DNA from 2 places in the Azospirillum sp. VT-I1 genome. Region 1 is predicted to be linked to the other one. Evidence: predicted binding sites of a transcription regulator. Region 1 holds the regulator's gene; the other holds the start of a gene.
The links. The regulator LexA, encoded in region 1, represses DNA repair genes until DNA is damaged. The targets are predictions, from matches to a motif close to ATGTTCTANTTTGGTTC.
Positions count from the first base shown of each region.

Region 2: a site for LexA is predicted at 2,744-2,760, ahead of AB8P05_RS07750 (ImuA family protein). Genes of this name have one in related genera too.

Region 1 covers NZ_CP168800.1:511,888-517,709, reverse strand. The annotation lists gene tpiA (triose-phosphate isomerase) at 1-178, shown strand, start outside; gene secG (preprotein translocase subunit SecG) at 346-687, shown strand; gene AB8P05_RS02430 (CTP synthase) at 958-2,589, shown strand; gene lexA (transcriptional repressor LexA) at 2,677-3,399, opposite strand; gene AB8P05_RS02420 (molybdopterin molybdotransferase MoeA) at 3,611-4,840, opposite strand; gene moaC (cyclic pyranopterin monophosphate synthase MoaC) at 4,845-5,345, opposite strand; gene AB8P05_RS02410 (GNAT family N-acetyltransferase) at 5,342-5,815, opposite strand; gene trpC (indole-3-glycerol phosphate synthase TrpC) at 5,820-5,822, opposite strand, start outside.
Region 2 covers NZ_CP168800.1:1,608,017-1,613,838, reverse strand. The annotation lists gene AB8P05_RS07765 (DUF4112 domain-containing protein) at 73-387, shown strand; gene hemN (oxygen-independent coproporphyrinogen III oxidase) at 457-1,872, shown strand; gene AB8P05_RS07755 (SH3 domain-containing protein) at 2,233-2,673, shown strand; gene AB8P05_RS07750 (ImuA family protein) at 2,785-3,684, shown strand; gene AB8P05_RS07745 (hypothetical protein) at 3,692-3,874, opposite strand; gene AB8P05_RS07740 (DTW domain-containing protein) at 4,306-4,956, shown strand; gene AB8P05_RS07735 (tyrosine phosphatase family protein) at 5,293-5,822, shown strand, end outside.

The DNA.
Region 1 (5,822 bases):
CGCCGAGCTGGCCGGCAAGATCGCCGACCCGGACAAGGTGCGCATCCTCTACGGCGGCTCGGTCAAGCCCGGCAACGCGGCGGAGCTGATGGCGGTGGACAATGTCGACGGCGCGCTGGTCGGCGGCGCCTCGCTGAAGGCCGACGATTTCTGGGGCATCGCCACCGCCTGCCGCTGATACCGAAGGCCGGTGTCAGCCATGCCGCGAACGGATACGGCATAGGTATTTTGGCGCTGGCATATCGCGCGGCTCCGCGGTACAAACAGTGGGCGCGCGCCACGGGCCCTTAAGACGGCCTGTGGCGCGCTATTCGATTTTTGGGATGGGTGTGGGGTGAGCATCGCATGGAATCGGTGATTCTGGTTATTCACCTGCTGATCGCCATCGGGCTGGTCGGCGTGATCCTGATCCAGCGGTCGGAAGGCGGCGGGCTCGGCATCGGCGGCGGCACCATGGGCGGCATGATGAGCACCCGCGGAACGGCCAATCTGCTGACGCGGACCACCGGCATCCTGGCCGCCTGCTTCTTCGCCACCAGCATCGTGCTGGCGATCCTGGCCGGTGGGCATTCTCGCCCGGCGTCGATCATCGACAGCCTGCCGACGGCGCCCGCGCAGTCGACCGCTCCGGCGGCCCCGGCGCAGCCTGCCGCTCCGGCCCAACCCGCGCCGCCGGTGGCCCAGTAAAGGGATCACCCCAGCAGCGCACGGGTACGAGCGAACAGCGAGGCGGCCTCCCCGAAGCCGCCTCTTTCTTTTGAGGGCCGACGTTCGCGGCGCCACGTCACGGCGGCATCACGGCGGCGACCCTTCGGGGGACGTTGAACATCTCTCCCCTCTGGGGAGAAGCACGATCCATCCCCTCTGGGGAGAAGGACAATTCCGTCCCCTATGGGGACATCAGCCATCCGTCCCCCCACGGGGACATGGAACAGCTCTCAAGCTCTTCGGACGGACATGACTCGCTACATCTTCATCACCGGTGGCGTCGTTTCTTCGCTGGGCAAAGGTCTGGCGTCGGCGGCGCTTGGGGCGCTTCTCCAGGCGCGCGGCTACAAGGTGCGTCTGCGCAAGCTGGACCCGTACCTGAACGTCGATCCCGGCACGATGAGCCCCTACCAGCACGGCGAGGTCTTCGTGACCGACGACGGGGCTGAGACGGACCTGGACCTCGGCCATTACGAGCGTTTCACCGGCGTGTCGGCCCGCAAGGGCGACAACATCACCACCGGCCGCATCTATTCCACCGTGATCGCCAAGGAGCGGCGCGGCGACTATCTGGGCGGGACCGTCCAGGTCATTCCGCACATCACCGACGAGATCAAGGAGTTCATCCGTGCCGACGCGACGGATGAGGATTTCGTCCTGATCGAGATCGGCGGCACGGTGGGCGACATCGAGTCGCTGCCCTTCCTGGAGGCGATCCGCCAGTTCGGCAACGAGGTCGGGCAGGAGAACGTCCTCTACATCCACCTGACCCTGCTGCCCTACATCCCGACCGCCGGCGAGCTGAAGACCAAGCCGACCCAGCATTCGGTGAAGGAGCTGCTGAGCGTCGGCATCCAGGCCAACATCCTGCTGTGCCGCGCCGACCGTCCGATTCCGGAGAACGAGCGCAAGAAGATCGCGCTGTTCTGCAACATCCGTCCGGAGCGGGTGATCGCGGCGCTGGACGTCGATTCGATCTATCAGGTGCCGATCAGCTACCACGAGGAAGGCTTCGACACCCAGGTCCTGAGCTATTTCGGCCTGCCGACCGACAAGGAGCCGGACCTGTCGCGCTGGACCCGCATCATGGAGCGGGTGCGCAAGCCGCAGGGCGAGGTCACCATCGCGGTGGTCGGCAAGTACATCAGCCTGCTCGACAGCTACAAGTCGCTGGCCGAGGCGCTGACCCACGGCGGCATCGCCAACAACGTCAAGGTCAACCTCGACTGGATCGATTCGGAGATCTTCGAGGATGACGACGCGGCGGTGAAGCGTCTGGAGAACGTCCACGGCATCCTGGTGCCGGGCGGCTTCGGCTCGCGCGGGACGGAAGGCAAGATCCGGGCGGCCAAGTTCGCTCGCGAGCGCAAGGTGCCCTATTTCGGCATCTGCTTCGGCATGCAGATGGCGGTGATCGAAGCCGCCCGCAACATGGCGAAGATTGAGGATGCCGGCTCCACCGAGCTGGGCAAGCCGGGCAACCCGGTCGTCGGCCTGATGACGGAGTGGATGCGCGGCAACACGCTGGAGCGCCGCGGCGAGGCCGGCGACCTGGGCGGCACGATGCGGCTGGGCGCCTATCCGGCCAAGCTGCAGGAAGGCAGCAAGGTCGCCGAGGTCTACGGCACCACCGACATCTCCGAACGGCACCGTCACCGCTATGAGGTGAACGTGTACTACAAGGAGCGTCTGGAGCGCTGCGGCATGCGGTTCAGCGGCCTGTCGCCGGACGGGGAACTGCCGGAGATCGTCGAGATTCCCGACCATCCCTGGTTCATCGGCGTACAGTTCCACCCGGAACTGAAGTCCAAGCCGTTCGAGCCCCATCCGCTGTTCACCGCCTTCATCAAGGCGGCCATCGACCAGAGCCGGCTCGTCTGAGGAGCGTGGGGGGCGACGTCAGCCCCCACCCTTACCTTCCCCGGCATTGCGGGAAAGGCGAGGGTGGAGGCTGACCGACGCAACTGGTCAGTACTTCCGGACCAGGCCGACCAGCTTGCCCTGCACACGGACACGGTCGGCGCCGAAGATGCGGGTTTCATAGGCGGCGTTGGCGGGTTCCAGGGCGATGGTGTTGCCCTTGCGGCGCAGACGCTTCAGCGTCACCTCGCCCTCGTCGACCAGAGCGACGACGATGGTGCCGTTTTCAGCGGCGTCGCAGCGCTGGATGATGATGGTGTCATGGTCGAGAATACCGGCCTCGATCATCGAGTCGCCGGAGACCTCCAGCGCGTAATGGTCGCCGCTGGTCAGCATCGAGGCAGGAATATCCACGAAGGCGCTGTTGTCGCGCAGGGCCTCGATCGGCGTGCCGGCGGCGATGCGCCCGTACAGCGGCAACTGCACCGTCTCGTTGGCAGCCGCCGGGGTCGGGGCAGGGGGAGCGGTGTCGCGGCCGGCGAAGGCGAAGTCGCCCTTGATGACGTTGGGCTGGAATTTCGGCTTGGGCGCCGTGCGAGAGCGGGCGGCGTCCAGCCCCTCGGGCAGGCGCAGAACCTCCAGCGCGCGGGCGCGGTGGGGCAGGCGGCGGATGAAGCCGCGTTCCTCGAGCCCCGTGATGAGACGGTGGATGCCCGACTTGGACTTCAGCCCCAGGGCGTCCTTCATCTCGTCGAACGACGGCGAAACCCCGCCCTGGCCAAGCCGTTCGTGGATGAACAGCAGCAATTCGTGCTGCTTGCGCGTGAGCATGGATGCCTCCCGGCCGTGGCCAGACTGAAGATGGAACAAAAACTAAACGTTGCTCCATGTTCTAGTTTGGTTCCTGCCGCGCGTCAAGTCCCCCATCGACCCGATTTCGAAGGTGAATGGAACATTCGAAACAGCATGCAGCAGTTTTCGGGCTGCTGTTCATTGTTGAATCCGATGATTTGGACCGGAGACTTGACTGGTTTGGCGGCGGTCAGATGCTGAGCGCACCATCGGTCAGGAGAAGCACGCTCACCATGGCGCCGGCCGGTTCCGGATCGGCGTTGGGCGGGCGCGGGATCAGGCAGTCGGCCTGGGCGTAGAGCGAGGTGATGGCGCTGTCCTGCCGGGCAAAGGGCGTGACGGTCAGGACGCCGTCGGCGCCGGCGGCGAGGGTGGCGCGCAGAAACTCCTCGCGCCGGTCGTTCGCCTTCAGCGCGGTGGTCAGCCGGGCGCGCAGCGGCGGCCGGTCGTCCTCCGGCGGCAGCCCCTGCAGCAGACGCAGGACCGGGCGCAGGAACAGGACGGCGGTGACGCCGGTGGATACCGGGTTGCCGGGCAGGCCCAGCAGCGGCACCCCACCGGCCCGGCCGAACATCAGCGCCTTGCCCGGTCGCATCGCCACCGTCTGCACCTCCAGCGCCACGCCGCGGTCGGCCAGCACGTCGCGCACGAGGTCGTAATCGCCATGGGCCGCACCGCCGGTGGTGACCAGCATGTCACAGCCGGCGGCCCCCTTCGCCAAGGCGGCCACACTGTCGGCCGTGTCCTTGGCGACGCCGAGATTGTGGGCGAGCCCGCCCTGGGCTGTCACCAGTGCGCAGAGGCCTAGCGCATTTGTGCTGACGATCTGGCTCGGCCCCAGCGGGTCGCCGGGCAGGGCGATCTCGTCGCCGGTGGCGAGGATGGCGATGCGCGGCCGGCGGTGGACCGACAGCCAGGGCACGTTGCCGCCGGCGGCCAGGGCGATGTCGCGGGCGGTCAGGCGGCGGCCCTTCGGCAGAAGCTCCTGCCCATGGGCGAAGTCGAAGCCGGCCTGACGGACGAAGCGGCCGGCGGCGACGGCCCGGCCGATCCGGACCGTCGTATCGTCGGCGTTGCAATCCTCCTGCATCACCACGGCGTCGGCACCATCGGGCAGGGGCGCGCCGGTGAAGATGCGCACAGCCTCGCCGGGGCCGACGCTGCCGCCGAAGGCATGGCCGGCGGAGGATTCGCCGATGCGGCGCAGCGGGATGGGGGTCTCGGCGGTCGCGGCGGCGATGTCGGCGGCGCGCACGGCCCAGCCATCCATCGCGGCGGCGTGGAAGGGCGGCTGGGTCAGCCGGGCGATGACCGGTTCGGCCAGCACGCGGCCGAGCGCGTCGGGCAGGGCGACCGTCTCCGCCGGCAGAGGGGCGAAGGCCGACAGGATGCGGGCGCGCGCCTCTGCGACGGAGATCATGGCGTCAGGCTCCGGCCAGCGGAACGCCGGCGGCAGCGCCCCATTCGCCGCTCTTGCCGCCGGCCTTGTGCAGCAGGCGCACGTCGGTGATGGTCATGCCGCGGTCCACCGCCTTGCACATGTCGTACACGGTCAGCGCGGCGACGGTGACGGCGGTCAGCGCCTCCATCTCCACGCCGGTTTGGCCCTTCAGCTTGCAGGTGGCGGTCACGTCCACCGCGTTGCGCGCCGGATCGCAGGTGAGGTCGACCTTGACCGAGGTCAGCATCAGCGGGTGGCACAGCGGGATCAGATCCGGCGTGCGCTTGGCCCCCATGATGCCGGCCAGCCGGGCGACCGACAGCACGTCGCCCTTCTTCACCCCGCCCTGCATGATGAGAGCCAGCGTTTCCGTCTGCATCAGCACGGTGGCCGCGGCGGTGGCGGTGCGTTCGGTGTCCGCCTTGTCGGACACGTCGACCATCACCGCTTTGCCCTCGGCGTCGAAATGGGTGAAGCCGCTCATGCGACGGTCTCCCGCAGGGGTTTTTCCATGAAGACGCTGACGCCGTTCTCTTCGTAGCAGGCATAGGGGCCGCGCTCGGTGAAGCCGGCCTTGCGGTAGAGCGCCAGCGCCTCGTGCTGATGGATGCCGGATTCGAGCAGCAGGGCGGTCAGCCCCTCCGCCCGCGCCTGCTCCTCCAGCCGGGCGAGCAGCCGGTCACCGATGCGGTGGCCGCGGGCGGCGGGATCGACATACATGCGCTTCACCTCGCCATAGCCGGCCGGATCGACGCGGAGCGCCGCGCAGCCGACCGGAACGCCGTCCTTGCGGGCGACGAAGAAGCGGACGTCCGGCGCCTCCAACTCCCCGATGTCGAGCAGGTGGCAGGTATCGGCCGGATAAAGCTCCAGCAGATAGCGGTCCAGCGCGGCGACCAGCGCGATCACGGCGTCCTGGCGCGGGCTTTCCGCGGCTATGGCGATCTCGGTCATCGGTTCA
Region 2 (5,822 bases), 1.1 Mb from region 1:
CCGGGCGGCTCCGGCAGCACGGTCCCCATCGATTTCCAGCGGCTGGAGCGGCTCCGCCGCCTGTCCCGGCTGATGGACACCCGCTGGCGCATTCCCTTCACCCGCATCCCCATCGGTCTGGACGGGATCGCCAGCATCGTGCCGGTGGCCGGCGATACGGCGACCGCGGTGGTTTCCGCCTACATCATCATGGAAGCGGCCCGTTTCGACCTGCCCAAGGCGCTGCTGGCCCGCATGGCCTTCAACGTCGCGCTGGACTGGGCGGCGGGGTCGATCCCGGTGGTGGGGACCGTGTTCGACATCGCCTTCAAGGCCAACCGGGCCAACCTGAACCTGCTGCACGAGCATCTGGAACAGCGCCTGGCCGCCGCCGCCGCGAAGCGCTGAAAAGGCCGGTTCCCGCGGTCTTGACGTGGATCAAGGCGGGGGTGGGGTGGCTGCGGCACTCTGTCGCTCATGAACGCCATCACCGCCCTGGCCGTGAAGCCGGCCCCCGCCAATCCGTCCCATTCCCATGGTGTAGATGCCGCGCTGCTCGCCAAGTATGACGGGCTGCGGGTGCCGCGCTACACCAGCTACCCGACCGCGCCGCACTTCACGCCCGAGGTGAACGGCGACGTATACGGTGGCTGGCTGGAGGCGATCGATCCCGCGCGCTCCGGATCGCTCTACCTGCATGTGCCCTTCTGCCAGAAGATGTGCTGGTACTGCGGCTGCCACACCAAGATCGTCGCGCGATATGAGCCGATCGCCGAGTATCTCGGCCATATGCGGCGCGAGATCGCCATGGTGGCCGACCGCATCCCCGGCCGGCTGGCGGTGCGCCACATCCATTTCGGCGGCGGCACCCCGACCATGATGGCGCCCGCCGATTTCGAGGCGATGATCGCGCTGCTGCGCACCCGCTTCGACATCGCCGCCGACGCCGAGCTGGCGGTGGAGATCGACCCCCGCACCCTGACGGCGGAGATGGCGGCGGCGCTGGGCCGTTCCGGCGTCAACCGCGCCTCGCTGGGCGTGCAGGATTTCGACGGGACGGTGCAGGAGGCGATCAACCGCGTCCAGCCGCGCGCCGTGACCGAGCAGGCGCTGGCCTGGCTGAAGCAGGCCGGCATCGCCAGCGTCAACCTCGACCTGATGTACGGCCTGCCGCACCAGTCGGTGGAGAGCGTCACCCGCTCCGCCCGGATCGCGCTGGAGATGGCGCCCGACCGGCTGTCGGTCTTCGGCTACGCCCATGTGCCGTGGATGAAGACCCACCAGAAGAAGATCGACGAATCGGTGCTGGCCGATTCGCTCGGCCGGTGGGAGCAGTTCGCCGCCATTGGCGACACGCTGGCCGCCGCCGGCTACAGCGCCATCGGTCTCGACCATTTCGCCCGCCCCGGCGACGAGCTGGCGGTGCAGCAGGAGGAGGGGCGGCTGGGCCGCAACTTCCAGGGCTACACCACCGACGACGCCGAGATTCTGCTGGGCTTCGGCTCCTCCTCCATCGGCGCGCTGCCGCAGGGTTATGTGCAGAACGCCGTGCCCTTCGACCATTACGCCACCGCCATCGAGGAAGGCCGCCTGCCCACCGGCAAGGGCATCGCGCTGACCACGGACGACAAGGTGCGGCGCGACCTGATCATGCGGCTGATGTGCGACCTGTCGGTCGACACCGCCGCCATCGCCCGTGCCCACGGGTTGGCCGAATCCGCCTTCGACGCCGAGCTGGAGGGCATGGCCGATCTGGTCGCCGACGGCGTCGCGGTGGTGGAGGGGCGTCGCGTCCATGTGCCGGAGAGCGCCCGTCCCCTGATGCGCATCGTCGCCGCCCGCTTCGACACCCACCTGTCCAAGGGGGCCGGGCGGCACAGCCGGGCGGTCTGACAAACGCGCTTCAGAAAGAAAAGGCGGCCGGCGCCACCCGCCGACCGCCTTTTCCCGTGCCGCGCATCCGAACCCACACGTCTACGCGGCAACCTCGTGGATGCCCTGTGTCCAAGTCCGCTCCACGACATGCCCGTCCGGCCGGTGTCGTTGCGGTGCCTGTTGTCGAGATACGTGGGCCGGGGGTGAACTCCTGCGCTCCGGCTACGGCTCCGTGTCCGGCCGCCCCAAAAAGCGCATAGCGTCCCCGGTTGCGCTGCGGTGGCGAAGGGGCCCCCGTCTCCTGTATGGTCGCGCCGAAGGCCGATTGCCTTCCTGCCTTCACTCTGCCCCCGTCCAAGGTGAGCGATGATCCGGCGCGTGCGTACCCTTCCGCTGATTGTGGCCCTGGTCACGCTGACGGTTCCCGGCTGCATGCCGTACCAGCGCATCCCCAACCCGCCGACCGTGCGCACCGCGCCCGACACCGGGGCCGGGCTGGAGCCGATGTATGGGGAGTGGCAGGTAGACAGATCGACCCCGGTCTATGCGCAGCCCGCCGCCGGGTCGGGCGTCGTCGCCACGCTGGGCGCCGGGCAGGCGGTCAGCACGCTGGGCCGGGTGCGCAACAGCGACTGGGTGGCGGTGAAGGCCGGCGGCTCCACCGCCTATGTCCGGCTGCACCTGCTGAGCCTGAAGGGCAACACCCCGCGCGGCAGCCGCGGCACCTCCACCACCCTGGAAAAGCCCGTCGACAATGCCGGCCCGACCATCAAGGCGGCACCGCGCGGCAAGATCGGCGCCACCCCCATCGCCAACTGACCCGTCCGGCACATCCGGTCACAGGACAAGACTGGAGTCGCAGACTCCCACTCGACAAGGCTCCGTGATAGAACATATCAGGAACATATGCCTGTCGAGCGGAGCCGAGTCATGTCCAGCCTGCCATCCCCTTCCATGCCCGCGGACCCTGCGCCGCGCGACCGTGCCGGCGTGCTGGCCGACCTGCGCGCGCGCATTCGGCGGATCGAAGGGGCGGGCGGGGAGGGAGGGCGGATGCTGCCCTTCGGGGTGGAGGCGATCGACGCGCATCTGCCCGACGGCGGCCTGCCGCTGGGCTGCCTGCATGCGGTGGCGGCGGAGGATCCGGGGGCGGGCACCGGCTTCGCCGCCACGCTGCTGGGCCGGCTGGCGACGCCGAAGGCGCCGGCATTGTGGATCCTGCGCGGGCGCGACCTCTATGCGCCGGGGCTGGCGGCCTATGGGCTGACGCCGGACCGGCTGGTGGCGGTGCGGGCGGTGCGGGCGGTCGATGCGCTGTGGGCGATGGAGGAGGCGCTGCGCTGCTCCGCCCTGTCGGCGGTGCTGGGGGAGCTGGAGGGGCTGGACCTCACCGCCAGCCGGCGGCTGCAGCTGGCCGCCGAATCGTCGGGGGTAACCGGCTTCCTGCTGGACCTGGGCGCAGGCGTGCCGGGCCGCAGGAATGCGCATCGGCCGGAGGGGCTCAGCGCCGCGGTGACCCGCTGGCGGCTGGATGCGGCACCCAGCCGGGATGAGGAGGAGGATGCGGCTCCACGCCCGGCCGGAGGGCTGCCGGGATTGGGGGCGCCGTGCTGGTCCGTCGCGCTGGAACGCTGCCGCGGCGGCCGTCCGGGCCGCTGGACCCTCGTCCGTGAGGAGGATGGCCTCCGCGAAGAGGAGGGTTGGCGCGCCGCTGGGAAACCCGACGCCGGAGATCTCAAGGCCGGCAGTCCGTGGCAGATGTCCGACACCCGACAGTCAGGCCGGGAAAGCCGCTTGTCGGATCACCGCCCGGCTGCGGCCGGCCGGTGAGTGCCGGTCAGTAGTTGGTCGCCCAGTCGGGTTCGCGGCGGGCGGCCTGCTCCGAGTCGTCCGGCTCGGTCATCCAGCGGGGATCGTCGGCGTCCAGCGGCGCGTAGAGCGGCAGCTGGCGGGCGAATTCCGCGCTGTCGGCATCGCGGCGCTGCTTCAGCAGGCGGTCGGCAAGGTGGGCGGGCAGCATGGCAGGTCTCCTTCTGAGCGCCGGATGGCACCGCGGATCAGCCTGACAAGGCCGGTCCTGGCCCACCCGTCGTCCTGTTTGCCTGGATGATAGCTACGCAAGTTCCAGGCCAGCTGTTAAGCGCGTCACACGAGTTCCATGACACACGACTAAGTCTCTACAAACGGTTTATACGAAGCCACTTTGAACCCACATGAACCGGTATGACACGGGATATGGTCGGGGGGATCTGTCGTACATGCCGTGGCGGCGCCCCCCGTTCGGCCGGCAGCCGCCGCTCAGCGAGTGAGATGTGTTCCCTTCCGCGCCGTTCCAACCCATATTCGCGGCCAATCCCCTTCAAGGAATGCGTACCTCCCATGCACAGCGCCCCCGCACCCGAGTCTTGCCCGACCTGCCTAAAACCTAATCACCTGTGCATTTGCGAGGCAGTGCAGCCGATCGACAACGGCGTGTTCCTGCTGATCCTGCAGCACCCGCAGGAGAAGCGGGAGAATCTCGGCACCGCCCAGATCGCCCATCTGCAGTTCGCCAATTCGATGGTGAAGGTCGGGCTGAGCTGGCCGGGGCTGAAGCGCATCCTGGGGCGGGAGGTCGATCCCAAGCGCTGGGGCGTCCTGTATCTCGGCCCGGTGAAGGAGGGCGGCGCCCCGCGGGCCGAGGTGGCGGTGGTCGACAAGAACGGCCAGCCGCTGCGCGACAGCGCCGAGATCCTGGAGGATCTGGAGGGCGTCATCGTCCTGGACGGCACCTGGAGCCAGGCCAAGACCCTGTGGTGGCGCAATGCCTGGCTGCTGAAATGCCGCCGCATCGTGCTGAACCCGCAGTTCCGCTCGCTCTATGGGCAGGCGCGCAAGGAGCCGCGGCGCGACAGCGTCTCCACCCTGGAGGCCGGCGCCTTCCTGCTGTCGCGGCTGGAGGGTGATCAGGCGATCCTGGACACCGCGCTGAAGCCCTTCTCGCTGCTGCTGAAGAAGCTGCGCCAGCCCCGCCCGCGCCCGGCGCAGCCCCCGCGCGACGATGCCGGCGGCACCGCGGATGGCGGCGAGGCGGATGGAAGCGACGGGGGCGGGGAGGGCTGATCTCCTTCGGCGCATCTCCTTCGATCGATTGCACCGGTGCAACGAACCGGCACCTGGGCTGTTGATGATGGATGAGAGGGCCGGGACCTGCCCGGCCGCGACATCCATCAGACCGAAGGAAGGAGACGCACCATGCGAGGCATCCTGCTGTGGCTGGTCGGCATTCCGATCCCGATCATCATCCTGCTGTACCTGTTCAACGTGCTCTGAGCGAAGCCGTCGGGGCCAAGGCCCGCATACGAACGGTTGCCGGGTTGACGGGGGCGCGGCGCGGGGTGCCAAATGCGGCCCCCGGCCCCGCGTTTCCCCCTTCATCCGCAATCGAACGAGAGAATGATGGCCAGCGATTTCGTTCCCTTCGGCCTGACCGTCTGCGGTCTCAGCGAGCTGTGCAATTTCGGCGGCGGCAAGGTCAGCCATGTGCTGTCCATCCTCGACCCCGAAATGACGGAGCCGAGCGACTTCGGCGATTACGGCGAGCATGAGCGGCTGGAGCTGCGCTTCCACGACATCATCGAGCCGACCCGCGGCCAGATCGCGCCCGAACGCTCCGACGTGGAGCGCATCCTGGCCTTCGGCCGCGACCTTCTGGCCGAACCGGTGGACTGCCGCCATCTGCTGGTCCACTGCCATGCCGGCGTGTCGCGTTCCACCGCCGCCCTGACCATGATCCTGGCCCAGGCCCAGCCCGACCGCCCGGCCGTCGATGCCGTCGCCGCCGTGGTCGCCATCCGCGCCCAGACCTGGCCCAACCTGCGCATGATCGAATTCGCCGACGACATCCTCGGCCGCCGGGGCGAACTGGTCGCCGCCGTCCGCCGGCGCCATTTCACACTGGGCAAGCAGCGCCCCGAACTGGTCCAGTT